DNA from 3 places in the Paenibacillus sp. EKM10P genome. Region 1 is predicted to be linked to each of the others. Evidence: riboswitches for the same ligand, from Rfam matches in the RefSeq annotation. Region 1 holds a riboswitch; each other region holds the start of a gene.
The links. A riboswitch is a leader RNA that binds a small molecule or an ion and turns the genes downstream of it on or off. The one in region 1 is predicted to bind cobalamin.
Positions count from the first base shown of each region.

Region 1 (7,572 bases):
CGTAAACGTATTAGCAATGCACCTGCCGTCAATCGCTGGGTCTCCCGCGTATTGTATGTCATTAGCATTGGCATCTGGATTTATGGCACATCGACGAAGAGCACTGTTTATGTGGCTACTTGGCTGACCCGCTTTATTGACATGTGGCTCCCCCCTACGTTGTAAATCGTGTAATGGATGCCTGCGGGCAAAAGGAGGATGTACCTGCATGAAACAGTTCACAACCAGACAAATTGTGCTGTTTAGTGTATTGATGGAGGTCGGTATTACCCTTATACATGCTCCGGCGCAGGCAGCAGATCACGCGAATCAGCATGCCTACTGGACCTGTATAATTGCAGCCATTGTGCTCTGCTTGCCGATCTGGGCGATGTTGAAACTCAAACGCCGTTTCCCTGATCAGGATCTGATGGAGGCGATGGTAAGCTCTCACCCTGTGCTGGGACGTATGCTGCTTGCAGTCTATTTCATTTTATTCCTGATCATTTTTGCGCGGGATTTGAGGATTATTACCGATCTGGTGGAGGTGGTTCTTTTGCCGCTGACTCCGATTGTGGTCGTATCTCTTATTGTGCTATTGACTATGGCATTTATGGTTAAAGGGGGGATAAGTACCCTTGTCAATATGACCGAGATTTTTGTGCCATTGTTGATTGTGACACTGTTGACTATGCCGCTTTTTTTTGGAGGTAATATGGATTTTTCGATGCTGAGACCCTATTTACATCCGGAGGTAGATGGAGTGATCAAGGGGAGCTGGCGCATGCTCGGATATATGGCCGATATCATGATCGTTCCCTTTGTGATTTCTGGGAAGAGCTATAATGGACGTAGTGCGTGGTTGGGGCATTTACTCGGAACCGCTATTATAATCATGCTGGTGTTGCTGTCGGAGTTGGTGATTGGAGTTCCTATCTTGTCACGACTGTTTTATCCATCGTATGAACTGGTGCGTCAGTTGCAACTAACGGACTTCCTGGATCGGTTCGACTTGTTCGTGGCAGCACTGACCGTACCAGCCTTTCTTACGAAGATTGGAATTGATCTGTACGTTACCAGTTTGGCGGTAAAGCGCATGTTTGCCCATGTCTGGGGGAGTCTGATGGTTTGGCCCTTAGGTTTGTTAGGTTATGTCTGTTCGTTTATGCTGTTCTCCAACATCGTACAAATTTATGATTTCAGCCGGGAATGGACTGCGGTGATGGTCATCTTTTTTGTATTCATGCCCTTCTTGCTGTGGATGTTGCTCCGACCCAAATTTAAAGGGAGAGGTGATGATAATTCATCATCTGGCAGGGAGAGGGATAGAAGTGATCAGAAAGAAGGCCAGCAGGAAAGCGAAACAGGACACGCCCACTTATAAGATTACTGTATTTATCGAAAAAGTAATTCTTATTTGTCTTTTGCCTTTCTGATTGTATACTTGGTAGAAAGAAATACGACATCTACAAGGGAGGCAACAGCATGGCACAACGCATGGCAGGTAAGAGAGTCGCTCTTGCCGGTCCCCGTAAAGCAGAAGAAATGGCGTTGCTAGTTATGAAGATGGGGGGCGAGCCAGTAGAACGCCCGGCCCAGGGGACTGTTTTTCTGGATGATATCGAGCTGCGCAACGCTGTTGTATCGTGGGTGAAGAACCCTCCGGACTGGTACATCTTCACGACAGGTATGGGACTGGATGCTCTGTTCGATATGGCAGAGGATATGGGCGTGGCCGAGCAGATTATAGAGTTGCTGCAATCCTCCAACATTGCAGCACGGGGCTACAAGACGGTCAATGGACTCAAAAAGCGTGGCTTTACGCCAGCAGTACGGGACGAGGACGGAAGTTTGATCGGATTGACACGGGCTTTTGCCCCATATGATCTGAAGGGGAAGGAAGTACTGTTGCAACTGCATGGAGACCCGGCCCCCCGGTTGGTAGAGTGGCTGGATGAGCAAGGCGTAGTGACCCGCCAAGTACTTCCTTATAAGCATATCCCACCTGAAGAAGCAAAATTGCAGGCGCTACTAGATGATGTTATAAACCGTACGATTGATGCCGTTACGTTCACGAGTGGTCCACAAATTCGATTTTTGGCCCAATATGCCAGAAAGCAAAATCGAATGGAGGATTTACTGGAAGCTTTTCGTGAAGATGTCATTGCTGTATCGGTAGGCAAGGTGACTGCACAATCCATTTTGGAAGAAGGGATTGAACGAGTCGTATTTCCAACTGAAGAGCGCATGGGTGCGATGATGGTAGAACTGGGCAAATATTTCGAACATAGCGATTCGGTGCATGGCTGTGGTCTGAAGAGCGTGAACGGTCATTTGAAATGAGCTAGAACTGATAAATGCAGTAAGCTAAAAATGAACTTATATTTACTAATACAGAGTAAAATAGAGATAAGGGCCTACGAGGTCTTTATCTTTTTTTGTTGGACATGCATCGCAAAGTTTTTTGTTATAGCGAAAATATTTATCTAATATAATGAATAAGTTTCGATGCATGATATTGAGGACAGGAGCTGAGACATTTATGAATTCTATTTGTGTATTTGCAGGGTCCAGACCTGGACATTCATCGGTATATGTTGAGGCGGCAGGCAAGCTGGGTGAAGCTATGGCTCGCCAGCATATCCGTTTAATTTATGGTGGCTCCAGCAGAGGGCTGATGGGTAAGGTGGCGGATGGACTGTTGGCGGGTGACGGTCAGGTCACCGGCATTATGCCCACCCTGTTATTCGATGCAGAGATCATTCATCGGGGAGTTACCGAGTTTATTGAGGTAGCAAGCATGCATGAACGTAAAGCGGCGATGAGCGAGATGGCCGATGCGTTTATAGCCCTTCCGGGAGGCTTGGGAACCTTTGAGGAGCTGTTCGAGGTATTGTGCTGGGCGCAAATCGGTATACATCGCAAGCCCATTGGGCTGCTGAATGTGAATGGATATTTTGACCCGTTGGTAGAAATGGTACGTCATAGCGTGCAGGAAGGGTTTACCGGAGCTGATCATCCAGCGCTACTGAGTATATCTGCGGACCCGGATGAACTGCTGCATATGTTGAAAAATAAAGCAGAGAACTTGAAATAAAGCTTTTTTCGTGCTTGCACAACTGATTGAGGCAAGGTTATGATAAGACCCATAATCAAATAGCGGACAGACAAGGTGCCTTTGCGGTTGAGCAAAGGGTAACAGGGAATCGGGTGCAAGTCCCGAGCGGTCCCGCCACTGTAAGGAAGAGGGTTCTTTTAAATGGTCACTCGTACAAAACGGGGAAGACGAGAGAATCCGTTGATGCCAAGCCAGGAGACCTACCTTGATCTGTATGCACCGTTAACCTTCGCGGAGAGGATGGGTGTACGAAATCAGGAAATCAGGCACACGTTGCTTTTTCCATGTTGGTTACAGGTTTGCGTGGATATGAACGTTCAGCAGCGTTTGAAGCGTAAACAAAACAGATGGAAAACAACGGCAGATAGGAGGAAGACAAGAACTGTCTTCTTACGCTGTTTCGTCTGGTAAGAGAGATACGTACATAGGAACCCCATCCGGGCAGGATGGGGGTTTTTTGAGTTAAAGGATGCCACAAATTATTGAAATAGATAGTATAGCTGCCCTGAAAAGGATGATAGGAGGAGCACGATGAGCCCATTAGGAAAATTGCTGGTGATTGGATTTGGACCAGGAGATATGGAACATATCACAAAACGGGCGTTGGATGCGCTGGCCGAAAGTGAGGTCATTATCGGCTACAATACCTACGTTGATTTGATCCGTCCGTTGTTGAACGGACAGGAGATTGTACGCACAGGGATGACAGAAGAAGTGAGCCGTGCGCAGGAGGCGGTTCGCCAAGCAGAGATGGGTAAGAAGGTAGCCGTCATTTCCAGTGGAGATGCTGGGGTCTATGGCATGGCAGGGCTGGTGTACGAAGTGCTGATGCAAAAAGGCTGGCGTCGCGAGGACGGGGTTGAGGTAGAAGTTGTGCCGGGGATCTCGGCTATTCAATCCTGTGCTTCGTTGTTGGGAGCGCCGGTTATGCATGATGCTTGCACAATCAGTCTGAGTGATCATCTGACCCCGTGGGAAACGATCGTGAAGCGTGTAGAAGCTGCGGCTTCGGCTGATTTTGTGATTGCCTTATACAACCCGCGCAGTGGTCGACGTACCCGCCAGATTGTGGAGACGCAGTCCATTTTGCTCCGTTACCGTGATCCGCAAACTCCAGTTGGACTGGTGAAGAGTGCTTATCGTGAACGTCAGCAGGTTATTGTAACGACGCTGGAAGATATGCTGAACCATGATATCGGGATGCTGACGACCGTAATCATCGGCAATTCCTCGACGACAGTGTATGACGGGTTAATCGTGACTCCGCGCGGCTATCAGCGTAAATACACGCTGGACGCGACCGAGCAAGTGCTCAAACCGCATCAGCGGCTTCGCACGGAAGCGGAGCCGTGGTCGCTGGGCGCGCAAGAGGATCGCGCACTGGATACACCGCAGGGAGGTGGAGCTCTGACTGCGTCTCCCGAGCCTTCCGCGAGCAGCGCTGCGGTTGCCACGCAAGCACGCCCGCAGGCGATGGCTACCGTGCAGGCTGCGCCCGCGAAGCCAACCGGAGCGGCTCCAGCATCGCTGGCAGCAGAGGCACTAAGCCGCCTAGCTGTCGGCGGCAAGCTGCCGGGCGAAGCCAATGCTCGCTGGAGCGGGCAAGCGCCTACCGCCCAGAGCGCCGTCGGAACGGCAACGGTGGCTACGACTGGGAAGGCGTCAGGCGGCTTTGGCAAGCCTGCACTGTTTGAGGTGGGGGTTTCCCCTGGCGTGGGAAACAAGAAGTTCACTGCTCGGCAGATGGCACTGCTTGCCGAGGTAGCGGGTGATGATGGCGAGCTGGAATACACGCCAGATCATCAGATCGTGCTGCGCGTGCCGTGCGCAGACCCCGAGGAACTGGTCGGACGGCTTCGGGATGAACGATTCATTGTCATGCCGATCGGCGATGTGTTTAAGGTGAAGGCCTGCGACTTCTGCAATATGGAGAAAGATGATGCGGTGCCTGTGGCTGAGCATCTACAGGTTGTACTTGGCGGATTACAGGCACCCAAGGAAACGAGTATTGCTTTGAATGGATGCGGCATGGCTTGCTATGGAGCGGTGCTGGAGGATATCGGCATCGTCTATCGCAAGGGAGGATACGATCTGTTTCTCGGCGGCAAAAAATTTGGCCGTAATGCTCATGCCGCTCAGCCCGTAGCGGAAGGGATTCCGGGTGATCAGATTACGGATATCGTGGAGAACATTATTGCTGAATATAAGGAAAAAGGGCATCCGAACGAGCGTTTTCATAAATTCTTTAAACGTGTAGGCATCGTTGCGGGTTTCCGACATGAAGATGCACCAGCAACAGTAGAAGTGAACGCGGTTTGTGGTGATTAAGTGGGTTGGTAGGCTTGATGAACAGGATACAAGCATATATATAAAATAGGGCGTCATGTAGGCTATCCCTATCAATGAGGAGGAAAACACAGCAGTGGATGCAATATTGTTGGTTGGACATGGAAGTCGGGACCCAGAGGGTAATCAGGAACTACTGGAATTTGCGCAAGCGGTGGCAGATCGGGCGCCAGGTACGTGTGTAGAAACCTGTTTTCTGGAGTTGGCACGCCCAAGTATTGCCGAAGGAGTACAGGCGTGTGTGGACAAAGGGGCGACGCGTGTCGTTTTTATTCCGATTATTTTGTTCGCAGCAGTGCATGCCAAAATTGATATTCCGAAGGCAATCGACCGGGCAAAGGCAAAATACCCGCAGGTGGAATTTGTATACGGACGTCCGATTGGCGTTCACGAAAAAATCGTTAGCATACTGCTTAACCGCTTGAAAGAGGCCCGCCCTGTTGCAGTTCCAGCAGGGATGAATAGCGCTGTAGAGGCATCTGCCCAGGTATCTGACGAAGAAACAGCGGTACTTGTATTAGGACGCGGAAGTAGCGATCCTGATGCGAACAGTGACTTTTTCAAAATCACTCGTATGCTGTGGGAGAAGCTTTCTTATACGTGGGTAGAAAGCAGCTTTATCGGTGTGACGCAGCCTTCTTTTCCCGATGGCCTAGAGCGTTGTGTACGATTGGGGGCCAAAAAGATTATCGTGCTTCCGTATTTTCTATTCACGGGTGTGCTGATTAAGCGCATTGGAGAAATGACTCAGGAATTCGCCGAGGCTCACCCTGCATTACAAGTGGAAATGGGCGGATATTTTGGCTTCCATCCTCAATTAGTTGAGCTGGTGCTGGAGCGAGCTAACGAAGGCTTGTTCGGCAAGGTTACGGCTAATTGCGATAACTGCCAGTTCCGTCTGGAAGCGCAGGAGCATCACCATCATCACCACGACCATGATCACGACCATGACCATGACCACGATCACCATCACGACCATGATCATGACCATCATCACCATCATGCACATGAGCATGATCACCATCACGAGCACCATACACACAGCCACGCTCACGATCATGCGCATGTCCATGCTCACAGCCATAATGACCATGATCACGATCATTCACATGCGCCGTCTGTAGTGAACGTAACCGGGCAGGTGAATGGCTCATGATTTTTATGCTATGCGGAACGAGCGATGCAAGGGAATTGGCGCTGCAAATCCGTGACACCGGCTTTAACGTATTAACTTCGGTCGTAACCGAAAGCGCGGCGGCCAGCTTGTCCGAAGCAGGGCTGGACGTACGTACAGGCCGAATGACAGCCAATGAAATGGGTGCAATGATTCGGGAGAAGGGGATACAGGCCGTTGTTGATGCCAGTCATCCTTTTGCAGAAGAAGCACATGCGAATGCGATGACAGCTGCTCGCGAGTCTGGAGTTCCTTATATTCGCTACGAGCGGACGGGACTGGTGTATGACAATCATCCATTGCTCCATATTGTGTCTTCTTATGAAGAGGCCGCATTAATTGCTAAGCAACTCAAAGGCTCTGTCATGCTTACGACGGGCAGTAAGACGCTCGGCACATTCACCAAGCATCTACTCGGAGACCCGGAGATTCGTCTGGTTGCACGTATGTTGCCGCGCCTCGACAATATGGAGAAATGCGGCGAACTGGGGATGGAGCAAAAAAATATTATTGCCATGCAGGGGCCCTTTTCCCGTGAGATGAACGAAGCATTGTACAAGCACTTTGGTACAACCGTGATGGTCACCAAGGAAAGCGGACGCACGGGAGCAGTGGATGAGAAGGTTCAATCTGCTCTGGATCTGGGTATTCACGTCATTTTGATTTCCAGACCGGAAGTAGAGTTTGGTACGGTATTTGATCATTTCGACGGAGTAATTGATACATTGCGCACAGCAACAGGGAAGATTTCCATTTGAGTTGGTTCAAGTCCCTACGGGTTCAGTTAATCCATAACGACTGCTGGCATGTATCTAAAATATAGTCATCTTAAAATGCGTGTTTTAATAGAAATATCTGTTGTTTTAATACACGAGCAGTTATTTTTCCTAAACTAATTTTCCATAAGGGAGTGGGTCGATACCATGGACTTTAAAACAGACTTTAAACCGCTAAC
Region 1 is NZ_JAALET010000003.1:255,365-262,936, reverse strand. Features, by position in the region: gene HFE01_RS10585 (hypothetical protein) at 1-165, shown strand, start outside; gene HFE01_RS10580 (GerAB/ArcD/ProY family transporter) at 209-1,363, shown strand; gene HFE01_RS10575 (uroporphyrinogen-III synthase) at 1,465-2,322, shown strand; gene HFE01_RS10570 (LOG family protein) at 2,522-3,076, shown strand; cobalamin riboswitch at 3,134-3,319, shown strand; gene cobJ (precorrin-3B C(17)-methyltransferase) at 3,629-5,425, shown strand; gene HFE01_RS10560 (sirohydrochlorin chelatase) at 5,520-6,599, shown strand; gene cobK (precorrin-6A reductase) at 6,596-7,375, shown strand; gene HFE01_RS10550 (precorrin-8X methylmutase) at 7,541-7,572, shown strand, end outside.

Region 2 (7,572 bases), 230 kb from region 1:
GATTCATTGTACCAATGTCCCGTGGCCACGATAGCGTGATCGACTTTTCATTGGCAGCTCCGTTAGTAGAGGTGGATGCAGGTGTGTTCTCCTGCTTCGCGCAGCCCAGAATAACGGATAATAAGAGGAGCGTCACCAACATAAAGGTGGCAGTCTTGCGGTGTCGAACGGACATCAATGTATTTCCCCTTTTCTATATATGTGATAATGATTATCATAATCATATTTAGAATAGGTACCACATTATATTTTGTCAACAATATTCGACAAGCAAAGCTCTTATTTATTTTGAATTTGTATAATATTAAATTTATGGATTAATCCGCCAACGTTTGAAATAGAGTACGCGTGTATTCATGCTTCACTAGCTCTTCATCCCAATCCTCGAATATTTCCACGATCTCTCCCTGAACCATGACGGCAACACGATCACAGAACGTACGGGTGGATTGAAGATCATGGGTGATGAAAAGATAGGACAACTGACGTTCGAGCTGCATTCTTTTGAGCATGTTCAGCACGGAGGACTGGGTTGTCGTATCCAGATTGGCGACGGATTCATCGAACAGGATGATTTCTGGTTCAACGGCCAACGCCCGAGCAATGCACACCCGCTGTTTTTGTCCACCGCTTAGCTGCGCAGGGTATTTTTTCAGACTGTCAGCCTCCAACCCTACCGATTCCAGTAAGGAAAGGCAGATATCCAGTGCCCTTACTTTTCGCTCAGGAAAATAGTTCCGGATCGGCTCCATCAGAATATCTCGAATGGTCATACGGGGATGCAGTGAGGAGGCCGAGTCCTGCGTGACTAACTGAATTCGTTTGTACAGATGAATATCTTTCATCCTTCCGGTATGTATGGGCTGCTGATTCAGCCAGATTTCCCCCGAGGTCAACGACTCTAGCCCCAGGATACACTGTGCCAGCGTGCTTTTGCCACTTCCGCTTTCTCCAACCAGTCCAAGGCATTCTCCCTGTCGTAATTCCAAGCTCACTTTCTTTATAGCCTGCTCACTGTGTTTCGTATTGAACCAGCCTTTTCTCCGTCTGCGGACAGGATAAGCTTTGGTGACGTTCTTCAATTCCAATATCACGGTTGCATCCTCCCTTCCGGGGTCATCTCCAATACTCGATCTGCTACGCGACTCATACCCTGACGATCATGTGAAATTAACAAAATAGTGAGCTCGAAATCCTCTCTCAACTGTAAAAGCAATGACAGAACCTTGTCGCGGTTGATCACATCCAGCGCTGTAGTGGGCTCGTCGGCAATAAAGAGGCGCGGGCCGGAGCTTAACATTGCAGCCAGCAGCACCCTTTGGCACATACCTCCGCTTAGTTCAAAAGGATATGATGACAGAATATACTCAGGATCGGCAAAACCGACCTTGCGGAGCAGAGAACACAAATAAGCTTCCTGCCCTGGAGTAGTGCGGCCTCCAGCCAGCTCCGTGGCACGGTTCAGCATCTGTCGCATCCGTGACATTACGCCCTGTCGTCGATGGGTCTGCTGTGATGCAGTGTGGGACGGGGCAAGATCAGCCTGGCCCTGCTCCTTCTGGGCGTGCATTTGGCGCCGCCTGTGCAGTCTAAGCGTATCCGTCAGCTGGGCGCGGACGGTACGGATCGGGTTCAGCCCGCTCAGCGATTGTTGAATGAGCAGGGCAATATCCTCACGGCGCAGTCTTTGCCAGCGCTGTTCATGGAACGGGATAATGTCTTCCCCGTTATAGTAGATGCACCCTTGCGTAACACCAACATCTGGGTCCAGCATACCCGCGATTGCGTGTGCGGTCAGGCTCTTGCCACATCCACTTGGTCCAGTCAGAGCCACAATTTCCCCTGGGTAGACGGAAAAGTTCACATCTCGCAGTAGCGGATTGCTCCCGTTCCCGCTTCCGCTTGCTCCTGCACCTGTACGACTAATCTCCAAATGTTCCACGTGTAACAACGGTTTTTGTACGTAAGCTCGCTCTATCGTATCCTTCCACCCTATGACTGGTCGTTTTCCCACTATTTCGCCGCCCCCTTTTCTGAAAAATGATCACCCAGAAGCTGGCAGGCAAGCACAAACAGCATAATCGCCAAACCCGGAAAGATCATAACATGCGGAGCCACCTGAAAATACGAGGTTGCATCATGCAGCATCACGCCCCACTCTGGCTTGGGCGGCTGTACACCCAGTCCAAGAAAGGAGAGTCCAGCGATCATTAACACCACGTGTCCGATATCCCATACCGCATATACCAATAATTGCGGCCATACTTGTGGCAATACATAACGCCTTAGTATGCGCATGTGTGAATTGCCGGACAAACGGGCATACCGTACATAGTCCTCCTGGCAGGCTTTTTGAACCAAACTGCGGATATAGCGGACATAGCCCGCCCACCGTACCGCAATAATCGCTAAGGTCATGTTGACGAAACCCGGCCCCAAAATACCCACAATCGCCACCGTTAAAATAATATCGGGAAAAGCCAGTACGCCGTCGATTCCCCGCATAATCAGCTGATCCACACGTCCTCGCACATAACCAATGAGCAAGCCTGTGGGCAGACTAATACACAGCGTAGCTACCGTAATCGCACAAGCGATTAATACGCTTGTCCGAATTCCATAAATGAGCCGTGACAGCACATCCCGACCCAGATGATCCGTACCGAAAGGATATTTACGGCTGGGTGGTGCCAAACGGTTCAGAAGGTCCACATGCAGAGGATCATGCGGAGCGGCCCAGGGAGCCAGCAACCCAAGCAGCACGATCAGGCCAAATAGTGCGCCCCCTGCCAGCAAGCTTCCTCTAAAGGAAAGCCGTATCTTTTTCATTTTCAGCTTCCCCCTTAACGCAAACGCAGCCTTGGATCTATCACCGTCTGGACCACATCCACCAAACACTGAACACCTACAATTAAAAACGCGGCAAACATAACATATCCCTGAATCACCGGGTAATCCCGCTGCGTAATTGCATCTATAAAATACTTTCCTAACCCTGGCCATGAAAAAATGGTTTCTACGATGACGTTACCTGCCAGCATAAATGATAGATTCGTACCTAATAGCGTGATCATAGGCAGAACGGCATGTTTAAATATCTCAAAAAAGAGAATATGCATACGTGAAAAACCGCGAGCTCTCGCTGCCTTCACAAAATTCCGGTCACTCAGCTCCAGCATCTGAGCACGCAATACACGGGCTTGCACCGTTCCCAATCCTGCACCAAGCGTCAGCGCTGGGAGTACTAAATGTGTCCAGTCCTCCCTTCCCATGGATGGGAGCCAGCCCAAGCGAACGGAAAATAGATAGATCAGCAGAAACCCAAGCCAAAAAGAAGGAATTGACGATCCCAGCAAAGCGAACAGCCTGCCCAGACGATCTAGTGGACCGCTGACTTTTAGCGAGGCAGCCAGTCCCATCCCAAGCGTAAGCACCGTCATGACGGCAAAGCCCGCCAAAGCTAGCTCCACCGTAGCGGGCAGTCTGCTCCATAGTTCGTTTAGCACTGACTCCTTGGACACATACGAGGTTCCCCAATGTCCTGTGAACACATCCCTCAGCCAGTTCACATATTGAATATGAAGCGGCTCATTCAAGCCCAGTTCGTTTCGCAGCGCGGTTAGCGCCTCCCCAGAAGCAGGAACATTATGCGCGGTGAGCAAAATGAGAGCAGGGTCACCAGGAGCCAGCCTCATCAGTACAAAAGTCAGCGTAGATACAACGAATACAATGATGGGCAGCTGCGCCACACGTTCCAATATAAAACGAATCATAGGATACGTTGCTCGTTATTCCGCAATATCAGATTGCGCTGTAATGTAGTAATACTCGATCGGATGAGGTGTAAAGCCCTTTACTCCTTTTTTCGCACCAAACACATTGTCAGGGTGCACAATGAACGACTGCGGTAAATCTGTATTGATGATATCCAGCGCTTGCAGTGTTACCGCATTACGCTGTGCGGTATCCTTCGCCAACTTCAGGCTGTGAAGAATATTCTCCAGCGGTTTGGAAGCATAACGGCTTACATTGGCTTCACTTGTAGAGGAGTAGAACATGTCCATAAAATACTGCGGCTCCCCTGTATGGGCCGTGAGCATGCTGTACATAGCAAAATCCCAATCGTTTTTGGTCAACGCCTCATCGATATTTTCCACCTTGCGAATCTTGACCTGGATTCCCTCATTTAGCAATTGGCTCTGAATCACCTCAGCCATGACGGACAGCTCCGGACGCTGTGGGAAGGTCAGCAGCGTAACCTCGAATGGCTTGCCCTGCTTGGTCCACGTACCTTGGGCATCCTTCTGCCAGCCATCCTTCGTCAACAACTGCTCCGCCGTTCCGTCCAATGCTTTACGCTCAGTCTTACCGAAGGGAAGAATGCCCGGAAACGGGCTGCTTGCTTCCGTACCAAATCCCCTCATGACGGCGCTCACAATGGATGCGCGCGGAATCAGACTGTCCACCACCTTACGGTTGGTTGCATCCTTGAACACAGGTGATTCCATGTTGTACACAATCATATGGGTGCGCAAGGATGGAGCCGACAGCACTTGTAGCTTGTCGTTCTTTTTTAATACCTCTGCGTTATCTACCGGAATATCCGTGGCTACATCCACCTCACCAGATTGCAACGCCATCAGGCGCGAATTACCGTCCGTAATGAATTTCATCGTCGCTTCGGCCAAGCGCGCCTTTTCGCCCCAGTATCCGTCATAACGCTCGACGACCAAGGATTGATCCTTGTTGAAGGCTTTGATTTTAAAAGCACCTGTCATTGCAGGGTAGCTCTGCTCATCTTTCATGGATGCCACATCCATCACGATCGTTGACGGATCAGCCAGATTGGATGCCAGCGCTGCATTCGGCTGGTTTGTCGTAATTTTCAGCGTCAGCGGACCAGTTACATCAATGGACTTCACATCCAGTAAATCCTTCGCCAGATGGCTTTTTTCGATTGAGCGCAGCAAAGATGCTTTTACACTTACTGCATCCATGCTCTTTCCATTATGAAACGTGACCTTATCCTGCACGCTGAACGACCACACATTAGGACTATCATGTTTCCACTCCTTGGCTAGCCAAGCCACAGGCTCCAGCTTTTCATTCAAACGAATGAGTGTCTCACCGGCACCGGAACGCATCACATCCCAGCTATTGTCTCCATGCGGATCGACGCCGGATGGTTTCCACGTATACGCCATCACTAGCTTTTTATCTGCTTGAGTCTGTTGTGCAGACGTGTTCTCACCCTTGCCCGAGCTATCCTCCGTCTTTGTGGCTGCGCCACATCCCGAAAGAGTCATAACTGCCATCAGCAGCAGCAATCCTGTACATATGAACCATGAACGCCTATTACGATTGCCTATCATCCCACATTTCCCCCTCTATCTTGTAAAATCGTATAAACCTAACGCAAAACGCGAAAAAGCATTCCCAACCACTTGATCAGCAGTCAGAAATGCTTTCATTATAAAATGTCAAAACTCACCTCAAAGCCAGCTCCAAAAACATAGAAGGGATCAGATCGGTTTCAGACATTCCGTATGCAGCACGCCTAACCACCTCCCCAGCATCCCGTGGGTCTGACAGTGATGTCAAAACAGGCAGGTCTCCTGACTCCAAGCGTATCTTTCAGGCCTTCCCGGTTCCTCACAGTTCCAGTGGCTTGTTCTGAAAGCTCCAGCATTACCCTGCTGATGCCTGTATACAGTGGCGGGTCCGTGTCGGAATCTACCGAACTTCCCTTTTAAGTGAACACGCTCAACAACTATCTACATCGTCTCTACGAAACTTCGTATATAGAGTTGTCCGGCTCACACCTGTTTTCTTTCTTTATTCCTTTTTATTACGATTTAGGATTATCTTATTTTGTTGCTACTGGCTTGTCAACAAATGTTGCGTAATAATTTAAATTTGAATAATATAGTGTGAATCAAGACCAAGGCTATTCATTGCTTGCGCGCAATTGAAGGTATGTCTTAACGTTGCGTGCACGCAATTCACGTGTTAAAATTAGGTATAGAGATAACCACCGTATCCGTATACTAAAAAGAGCCTTCGCCGCTCCAACGGCAAAGACTCTTAGGACTTGAAAGGCTGTGGATCACCACCACGGCGCGCTGCATAACTGAATGTTAATGCGAACGAAACCCACCGTTAGGGGCCAACCTAATTACGCGGTGGGTTTTCGCTTGTTCCGAAATTTCCGACGCAGCCAGCGATAAAGTTTACGAATACTAAACACCAGGCTTAGTAACGTAACCATCCAACGCAGCACATCATAGCACGACACAAGGTTGACCATCGGCTTCACCCCCTTTCGGGAAGCTGCGCCGTGATCCGAAAACATCCACCACTATCCAAAGTCCTTAAGGTAGATTATACCATGCCTCTTCCTACCACTCGAAAATCCAAACCCCGATCTTCATACAGAAAGAGGGTATTATCAATAATTTCATGCTGCTTAATAAATAACTAGTTCTGGATAACCCCATGCGAAACAGCCGGAAAAGAGGCAACGCCCTCTCTCCGGCTGTTTTTGTTTATTTCCTATTCATCAAACCTTCTGTGGAACTTCTGAGACATTAACGCCTTTGACCGATTCACCCTGTTTTCTTGCCAAAACAATGTTCAAGACAATTGCCGTAATCGAGCCAGATACGATGCCGTTTTGCAGCAGCATTTTGGCAAAGCTCGGCAGTTGGTCGAACATTTGCGGCAGAACAGCTGAGCCTAGGCCCACGGCAATACTACATGCTGCAATCAGCAGATTGCTTTCTTTCCGCAGATCCACTTCTGACAAAATAGACATGCCTGATGCAGCAACCGAGCCAAACATGACGATCATCGCCCCGCCCAGCACAGCGTTAGGAATCACTGTCGTCAAGGCAGCCAGCTTAGGCAGCAAACCGAGGACGACCATGATGCCGCCCGCAGCAAAAATAACGTTACGGGATTTGACGCGAGTCAGCGAGATTAAACCCACATTTTGGGAGAAGGCCGTGTAAGGGAACGCATTAAAAATACCGCCCAACATAATTGCAAGTCCTTCCGAACGAAGTCCATTGACGATTTGCTTTTGCTCCACTTTCTGATCAATCGCTTTACCTACTGCTAGATAAACCCCTGTAGACTCGACCATGCTCACAATATTGACGATAATCATCGTACATACTGCCATAATGCTAAACTCCGGCTTACCAAAATAAAACGGCTGCGCAATACTCACCCACGAAGCATCCGCTACGGGAGCAAAATGCACCATTCCCATCGCATAGGCGACTACAGTACCTGCGAACAGACCAATAAGAACGGAAATCGAGCGTAAAAAGCCCTTGGCTACTCGATTGACAAGCAGAATAACCAGTAGTGTAACCAGCGCCAGCAGCAAATTACGCGGCTGTCCAAAATCCGCGCTGCCCTGACCACCCGCTACATTGTTCATCGCCACCGGAATAAGGGATAGACCGATAATCGTAACGACCGAGCCGGTAACCACTGTTGGGAAAAAGCGTAACAGTTTGCCATACAACGGTGCCGCAAGCACCACAAATATACCGGACAAAATGA
Region 2 is NZ_JAALET010000003.1:482,396-489,967, forward strand. Features, by position in the region: gene nikA (nickel ABC transporter substrate-binding protein) at 1-175, opposite strand, end outside; gene HFE01_RS11565 (ABC transporter ATP-binding protein) at 318-1,094, opposite strand; gene HFE01_RS11570 (ATP-binding cassette domain-containing protein) at 1,091-2,014, opposite strand; gene nikC (nickel transporter permease) at 2,014-2,829, opposite strand; gene nikB (nickel ABC transporter permease) at 2,844-3,773, opposite strand; gene HFE01_RS11585 (ABC transporter substrate-binding protein) at 3,789-5,372, opposite strand; cobalamin riboswitch at 5,589-5,793, opposite strand; gene HFE01_RS27600 (hypothetical protein) at 6,176-6,307, opposite strand; gene HFE01_RS11590 (nucleobase:cation symporter-2 family protein) at 6,560-7,572, opposite strand, start outside.
Region 2: linked by a shared signal. The riboswitch ahead of HFE01_RS11585 (ABC transporter substrate-binding protein) and the one ahead of cobJ (precorrin-3B C(17)-methyltransferase) in region 1 are both predicted to bind cobalamin.

Region 3 (7,572 bases), on a different contig from region 1:
AATACGCTCGACTCAATGGTTGGCTACAAAAATGAAAAGTACCTGCATTTAGGCTGGGCCTCGGCACGTCTGGACGATGTAGCTAACTACATTCCGGCTCGCCTGACAGCAGTTATGCTTGTGATAGCGGCGTGGTTGTATCGGCTGGATGCTGCAAGAAGCTGGCGCACAGTCAAGCGGGATGCCCGTCTGCACCCAAGCCCGAACAGCGGCTTCCCCGAATCAGCAGTGGCAGGTGCCTTGGGGATTCGTCTCGGTGGCTACAACGTGTATCACGGCGTACGCTCCTTTCGGGCATATATGGGCGAAGAGATACGACCACTGGAGTCGAAGGATATCCGGCATACCATCCGGCTGATGTTCGCCGTATCCACTATGTTTGTAGGGTTGTGTTTGTTGGGAGCTGCGGGGTGTTTTGCCTTGGGATGGATGCGGTGAGGAGTGACATTATTTTGAAACAAAATACAGAAGGGAAAAGAGTGCGAGAATGTGCACTAAGTCCGAACCCACAACAGGATAGTGAGCCGAATGATGCTAAAGAAGATCTGCAGTGGGACATGGAGCTCGTGCTAGTTCGTCATGGCACAACCTCATGGAATAAGGAACGTCGATATCTGGGACATGCCGATTTGAGTTTGCTGTCTGGAGCAGAGCAGGAATTAAAGCCTTTGCGGGAAAAATTGCAGGGCCAGTCCTTTGCTCAAATCTATTGCAGTGACTTGATGCGATGTCGCCAGACCTTGCAGATCATTTTGCCGGAGTCAGCATTGACGACTGAACGTTCCCTATCTGCTATGCCTCCCATGATGGAACCACGTCTGCGAGAACTTCACTTTGGCGAGTGGGATGGAAAAACGTATGACATGCTTAAGGATGTGGCGTTGTATCGCGCTTGGATTGATGAGCCGCAACGAATCACCCCGCCTGGAGGAGAGTCTTGGGTCCATTTTGTGAATCGTCTGCGTGAATTCCTTGACTCTCTGTTTGCGTGGCGCATTGCTTTGAAGGTTCAGCCAATAGAGTCGAATGCTGCACCGCCCTCTGTTTTGGTTGTCACGCATGGTGGAGTAATTCGCCAATTGGTTTGTATGCTGATACCAGGTCATGATTTTTGGAGTCTGAATCCAAAACCGGGAGAAGCGATTAGGCTTCAGTTAAGGCTGGCAGGACTGCACAATTGTATAGCAAAATTGCTTTTTCACTAGGGTAGTTGTGGCGAATCAAGCAGCTGTTTGGGTTGTAAGCTAACTCTTTTTAACCTATAATCATCAAGTAAAAGAACGGCTTGACTACACTACATCAAATATCCAGCAGACGAGGTCGGCGCCGTGTGAGGGAACTTGCTTTTCTTCATTGCGCTGTTAAAAGGGAAGTCGGTGTGAGTCCGACGCGGTCCCGCCACTGTAAATGGAAACATGCTCATTAGCCCTGTTACATGTGCCGCCAAGCATGTGAAAGAATATCAGGGCATGCCTCTTCCATAAGTCAGGATACCTGCCCGTCCGCCTGTCACCATAATCCTTCGAGGAAAGGATGACGTGTTCGCAGTGACTGTCCATGCGGAAAGAAGCTGCCCGCCTGCGCACGATCTGTGCTAACGTGACCCCTGTATCCTGATATGAGGATGCGGGGGTTTTTGATAGGAAAAGAAGGCTGGAATGAGGAAAATATCGGATGATGTTCAAGTAACGCTCTTAACGATTTTTGTATGAAGGGGTGCAAATCATGGCAGGCAAAAAAATAAAGGTATGGACAACAGGTCTATTGGCGCTGATATTGGCAGTTGTGCTGAGTGCATGTGGCGCGAATGGAAAAAATGTAGAAAATAAAGAGGGCCAAGCTTCTTCACAGCAGCCGGGACAGACCGTGACCGCACAAGAGCCTCCGGGCAAAACGGTTTACCCGCTAACGGTTAAGGATGCAACAGGACAGGAATTTACATTTAAAAAGGCACCGGACAAGATCGTTTCCGTCTCCCCGGCAGAAACCGAGGCGTTGTTCGCTATCGGATTGGATAAGGAAATTGTTGGTGTATCCGACTACTCTGATTACCCGGAGGCAGCTACGAAAAAGCCTAAAGTGGGCGGTATTATGAAACCGAACGAAGAGGCGATCATTGCTGCGAACCCTGATGTCGTTTTTGCAGGAATTTCACTTAGTGAACAGGCTACGACTAAGCTGCGTGACATGGGAATTATGATTTTTAAAACGGAACCGAAGACCGTTGAAGATGTCATAGCTAACATCGAATTGTATGGGAAAATCACCGATCATCAGAAAGAAGCGAGAGCGGTGACCGACAAGATGAGAGCAGATGTAGCGGAAGTGAAAGAAGGAGTTAAAAATATCGGCAAAGGGCAGAAGCTACGGGTATACGTCGAATTTTCACCAGGCTGGACAGTGGGTAAAGGCGAGTTTATGGACGAACTGATCACATTGGCGGGCGGCGAAAACGTGGGTGCCACGCAGAAGGGCTGGTACCAAATCAGTGAGGAAAATATTATAGCTGCCAACCCTGACGTGATTTTATACAGCAAAAGTGTGAAGGATGACAAAACAGGCCAGTCCCTCGGCGATATCATAAAAGCTCGTAGTGGATGGGATCAAATATCGGCTGTTCGTAACAATCGTGTATTTGCCGTGGATGATAATTTGATTAGCCGTCCAGGTCCACGCGTAACAGAAGGACTCAAGGAAGTAGCCAAGGGCGTGTACCCTGAAATTTTCAAATGAACCGTAGACTGATCGGTTTTGGGGGGACTGGTCTTGTCTTGCTGCTGCTGACGCTGCTGCTCTGTCTTGGCATCAGCTCGGTCAGTCTTCCGGTCAGCCAGATCACAGGTATTTTGATCAACCACCTACCGTGGTTAGGTGATACGTTTACACCGGATTGGAATACATCTGCAGAGCAGATTATTTTGAAGGTGAGACTGCCACGGGTGTTACTGGGAATGTTGGTTGGAGCAGCGCTGGCGCTGGCGGGAGCCGGATTTCAGGGTGTGCTGCGTAATCCTTTGGCTGATCCGTATACACTGGGAGTGTCTTCGGGAGCTTCGGTAGGAGCGGCAGTGCTGATTTATTGGGGGCTTCAATTTTCATTTGTGGGTATATGGACCCTTCCGCTAGTCGCATTTATAACCGGCATGCTGACGCTGTGGATGGTGTTGACGTTGGCGCGTGAAGGTGGGAAAATTCCGACCCAAAGCCTCATTTTATCAGGTGTGGTGATGCAATTTTTTGGGGGAGCCATTGTTTCTTTTCTGACAGCCATGTCGAAGGAAACAGTCAATGAAATATTGTACTGGACGTTGGGAAGTCTTAGTCTGCGAGGTTGGTCATATACGGGAATTCTTTTACCTTACGTGATCGTTGGGTTGGTGTTTCTATGGAACCGGGCACGGGTGCTGAATATTCTGGCTTTGGGTGAACGTCAAGCGGCTCATATGGGGGTTCATGTAGATGCGACGAAGCTATCTGTCCTGATCATATCTACCTTGCTGACAGCTGCCGCTGTCTCAGTATGCGGAGTCATTGGCTTTGTCGGACTCGTTGTACCACATATCATTCGTCTGGTGACAGGTCCTGATTACCGGATGATCGTTCCGTTGTCTGCACTGGGTGGAGCTATTTTTATGGCTTGGGCAGATACGGCAGCTCGTACGCTGTTAGCCCCGACGGAAATTCCTTTGGGCGTGATGACAGCCTTTGTGGGAGCACCGTTCTTCGCATATCTCCTGTACCGGAACAAGAAGCTGCGCAGGGGGGATCTGCTGTGACCGAACCAAGTGAATTACTAAAGGTGCGTGCTCGAGCATTAGAGGTAGCGGGCCTGAGCCGTGCTTATGGGGATTTCCATGTGCTAAAGAATGTTAGCTGGAACGTAGACGAAGGAGCTTGGTGGGGGATCATTGGTCCGAATGGGAGTGGTAAATCCACGTTGCTGCATCTGCTTTCTGGTGTAGACCAGCCGACCTCTGGAAGTGTTCATATCTATGGTAAAAAGATCGATAGCTACAGCAGAAAAGAGCTTTCCCGACTTGTAGCTGTACTCCAACAGGAGGGGATTCCTCCAGTAAGATACACGGTCAGGGAAGTTATAGAAATGGGACGGTTCCCTCATCAGGACTGGCTAGGCAGGGAAAAGGGAGTTGATGTGGAGGCGATTACGGATCGGGTCCTAGCGCGATTGAGTCTAACTTCACTAGCTGACAGAACATTGGATCGCTTGAGTGGGGGACAGCGACAGCGTGTAGCTTTGGCGAAAGTGATGGCGCAGGAGCCACAAATATTGCTGCTGGATGAACCCACGACCTATTTGGATTTGCGCTATCAGCTTGAATTTATGGAATTGCTGGCAGAATGGCGCCAAGAAACGGGCGTGACGATCATTGCTGTCCTGCATGATCTTAATTTGGCGGCACAATTTTGCGATAGTTTGCTTGTACTTAAGGATGGAATGGTTGAAGGATTGGGTAGTTCATCGGATTTGCTAACAGAGGACCGGATTCGGCGTGTATATGGTGTGGAGCCTGCGATGCTTCCGCATCCCGATAGCGGCGTACCGCAACTCTTGCTGCGCAGAAGCTCTGCGTCTACAGCAGACCAATAGGAGATTGGGAACATACTAAAAAGAGCAGGGAGTGGAAGGTATGAACGACAAGCTGCGTCAGCTGATCGATAGCATAGCCCAGCCGGATGGAGTGGCGGCTTCGGCAGCGTCAGCACATTTGGACCAATTAACAAAGCCACCTGGAAGTCTTGGAAAACTGGAGAGTTTGGCCATCCAGCTAGCAGGAATTACTGGCGTGGACAAGCCTGAATTTGATCATAAAACGGTGATGGTCATGGCTGCGGATCATGGGGTGTGTGAAGAGGGAGTTAGCGCCTTTCCAGCTGAGGTTACGCAGCAAATGCTGTATAACATGCTGTCAGGCGGCGCAGCAATTAATGTGCTGGCACGTCATGCAGGCGCTGATGTCCAGGTAATAGATGTTGGCGTGAATGCGGACGTTGCTCACCCGGATTTGGTGAATCGTAAGGTGCGTATGGGCACTTCGAATATGGCTAAAGGGCCAGCCATGCTGCGTACGGAAGCGGAACAAGCGGTTTTGGCCGGAGCTGAAGCCGTAGCAGAAGCGGTTAAAGGTGGCACACGTCTATTTGTTACCGGAGAGCTGGGCATCGGGAATACGACAGCCAGCGCTGCGGTTGTATGTGCGCTCACCGGACTTGATCCGGAAGTGATCGTGGGCCGGGGAACAGGGGTAGATGTGGCGGGGCTTACCCATAAAATAGCCGTTGTCTGCCGCGCATTGGATGTGAATCAGCCGGATGCCAATGACGCACTGGACGTGCTGACCAAGGTCGGCGGTCTGGAGATTGCCGCTCTGGCAGGCGTCATCCTCGGCGCAGCCGCGCATCGCTGTCCAGTGGTGCTGGACGGCTTTATTTCCGGCGCGGCAGCCCTTGCTGCACGCGCGCTTGCGCCTGCGAGCGCGGCGTACATGCTTGCTTCGCACGCCTCGGACGAGCGTGGACACGCGGCGGTGCTCCGCCAGCTTAAGCTGGAGCCCATGCTCCATCTGGACATGCGGCTCGGTGAGGGCACGGGCGGTGCGCTGAGCTTGCACCTGATTGATGCGGCGTGCCGCATTATGCGCGAAATGGCGACCTTTGCCGATGCAGGCGTATCGGACGGTCAGGGAGCCGCGCAGCGATGAAGGCGCTCGTGACCGGCGGGGCACGCAGCGGAAAAAGCGGCTTTGCCGAGCGATTATGCATGGCGCGCGCTCCGCGCGCCTGCTATATTGCAACGGCCCAAGCCTATGACGTGGAGATGAAGGAGCGCATCGCTCTTCATCGGCTCCAGCGCGATTCTGCCGGGTATGACTGGCAGACGCTGGAGGAAGCGCAGGCGCTGCCGGAGCTGCTGCGGCGGCTTGGCGACGATCAAGCGTCGCAGCCTGCGCCTATGGTGCTGGTCGACTGCCTGACCCTGTGGCTGTCGAACGTGCTGCTGGCCGCAGGTGAGGACGGCGAAGCTGCGGCCAGAGCCGCCATGGATGAACTGGCGGCAGCTGTGGAGCAGTATCCGGGATCGCTCGTCATCGTAACCAACGAGGTCGGTGACGGTATTGTACCAGAATATCCGCTTGGAAGGCTGTACCGGGATTTGAGCGGGATTATGAATCAGCGGATAGCCCGTGTTTGTGACGAAGTTTTTTTAGTGACGGCGGGCATTCCCGTAGAACTTAAACAGTTGGAATATAAGCTATGAGCCGCGAACGTCAGGCTGTTGCTGCGGCTTTTCAATTTTTAACCCGTCTACCGGTCAAGGCGGAGCTGGATTTTTCCCCGGAGCTGCTGAAACGCAGTGCAAGCTATTATCCGCTGGTTGGAGTGATTATTGGTATTATCGTCTGGGGCATTGCGGCGCTTACGGCTATGGTGCTGCCACCGCTGCCGTGTGCGATTCTTACCCTTGCAGTCTGGGTCTGGTTGACGGGCGGACTGCATCTGGACGGGTGGATGGATGCTGCGGATGCCTTATTCAGCTACCGGTCCCGTGAACGGATGCTGGAGATTATGAAAGATAGCCGTGTAGGAGCAATGGGGGTTATTGCTTGTGTGCTGCTACTCATGCTCAAGGCTGCTTTGCTGTATACCGTGCTGGTTGAACAAAATGTGTCTGGCTTGTTGTTGCTTCCGATGGTTTGGAGCCGCTGGTTTATGGTACATGCAATGAAGCGCTGGCCTAAAGCCCGTAACGATGATGGACTGGCTGCGCGTTTTGCTGATATGAGTGGTGGACGTACCAGACTGGCCGTATTTTGGGCTGTAGTCGTGACTCTAGGTGCTGCCGCAGGCCAGTATATACTTGCAGGACCAGCTACAGCAACAGAGGGATCAGGAAACCTGTCGTTAGCAGGGACACACTTACAGACGCTCCTTTCGTATTCTGAAAGCCTTTCAATCTGGATAGGCTTTGCGTTGCTTCCGCTCTTGGCTTACGGAGTTGGAACCTTTACAGCAAACCGTATTAATCGCCGTCTTGGGGGACTTACGGGAGATATATACGGAGCTTTGAACGAATTGCTGGAGACTGTTTTGTTGCTGTTTATTGTCATTTTGTACGGGTTGTGATCAAATTTGAAATGAATTCGTTAAAGGGGAAGAGGCAATTGTCAACTTTCGAACCGTCCCGCACGAACCCGGCAGCTATCTTAATGCTTCAAGGAACAGCGTCGGATGTGGGCAAAAGCGTGGTGACGACCGCGCTGTGCCGGATCTTTCTGCAGGACGGCTACCGTCCCGCACCGTTTAAGTCACAAAATATGGCATTAAACTCTTATGTTACCAAGGACGGCAAGGAAATTGGACGTGCACAGGGAGTACAGGCCGAAGCTTGTGGTATTGAGGCGACGACCGACATGAATCCGATTCTGATTAAGCCGGTCAAGGATATGCACTCACAAATTGTTGTACACGGTGTACCTTATGCCTATATGAGCGCTTCCGATTACCGAAAGGATTTTTTGCCACAAGCCAAGCACACCGTTATGGATGCGCTAA
Region 3 is NZ_JAALET010000001.1:510,733-518,304, forward strand. Features, by position in the region: gene cbiB (adenosylcobinamide-phosphate synthase CbiB) at 1-438, shown strand, start outside; gene HFE01_RS02275 (histidine phosphatase family protein) at 453-1,205, shown strand; cobalamin riboswitch at 1,301-1,516, shown strand; gene HFE01_RS02280 (ABC transporter substrate-binding protein) at 1,726-2,733, shown strand; gene HFE01_RS02285 (FecCD family ABC transporter permease) at 2,730-3,776, shown strand; gene HFE01_RS02290 (ABC transporter ATP-binding protein) at 3,773-4,609, shown strand; gene cobT (nicotinate-nucleotide--dimethylbenzimidazole phosphoribosyltransferase) at 4,650-5,720, shown strand; gene cobU (bifunctional adenosylcobinamide kinase/adenosylcobinamide-phosphate guanylyltransferase) at 5,717-6,277, shown strand; gene cobS (adenosylcobinamide-GDP ribazoletransferase) at 6,274-7,143, shown strand; gene HFE01_RS02310 (cobyric acid synthase) at 7,182-7,572, shown strand, end outside.
Region 3: linked by a shared signal. The riboswitch ahead of HFE01_RS02280 (ABC transporter substrate-binding protein) and the one ahead of cobJ (precorrin-3B C(17)-methyltransferase) in region 1 are both predicted to bind cobalamin.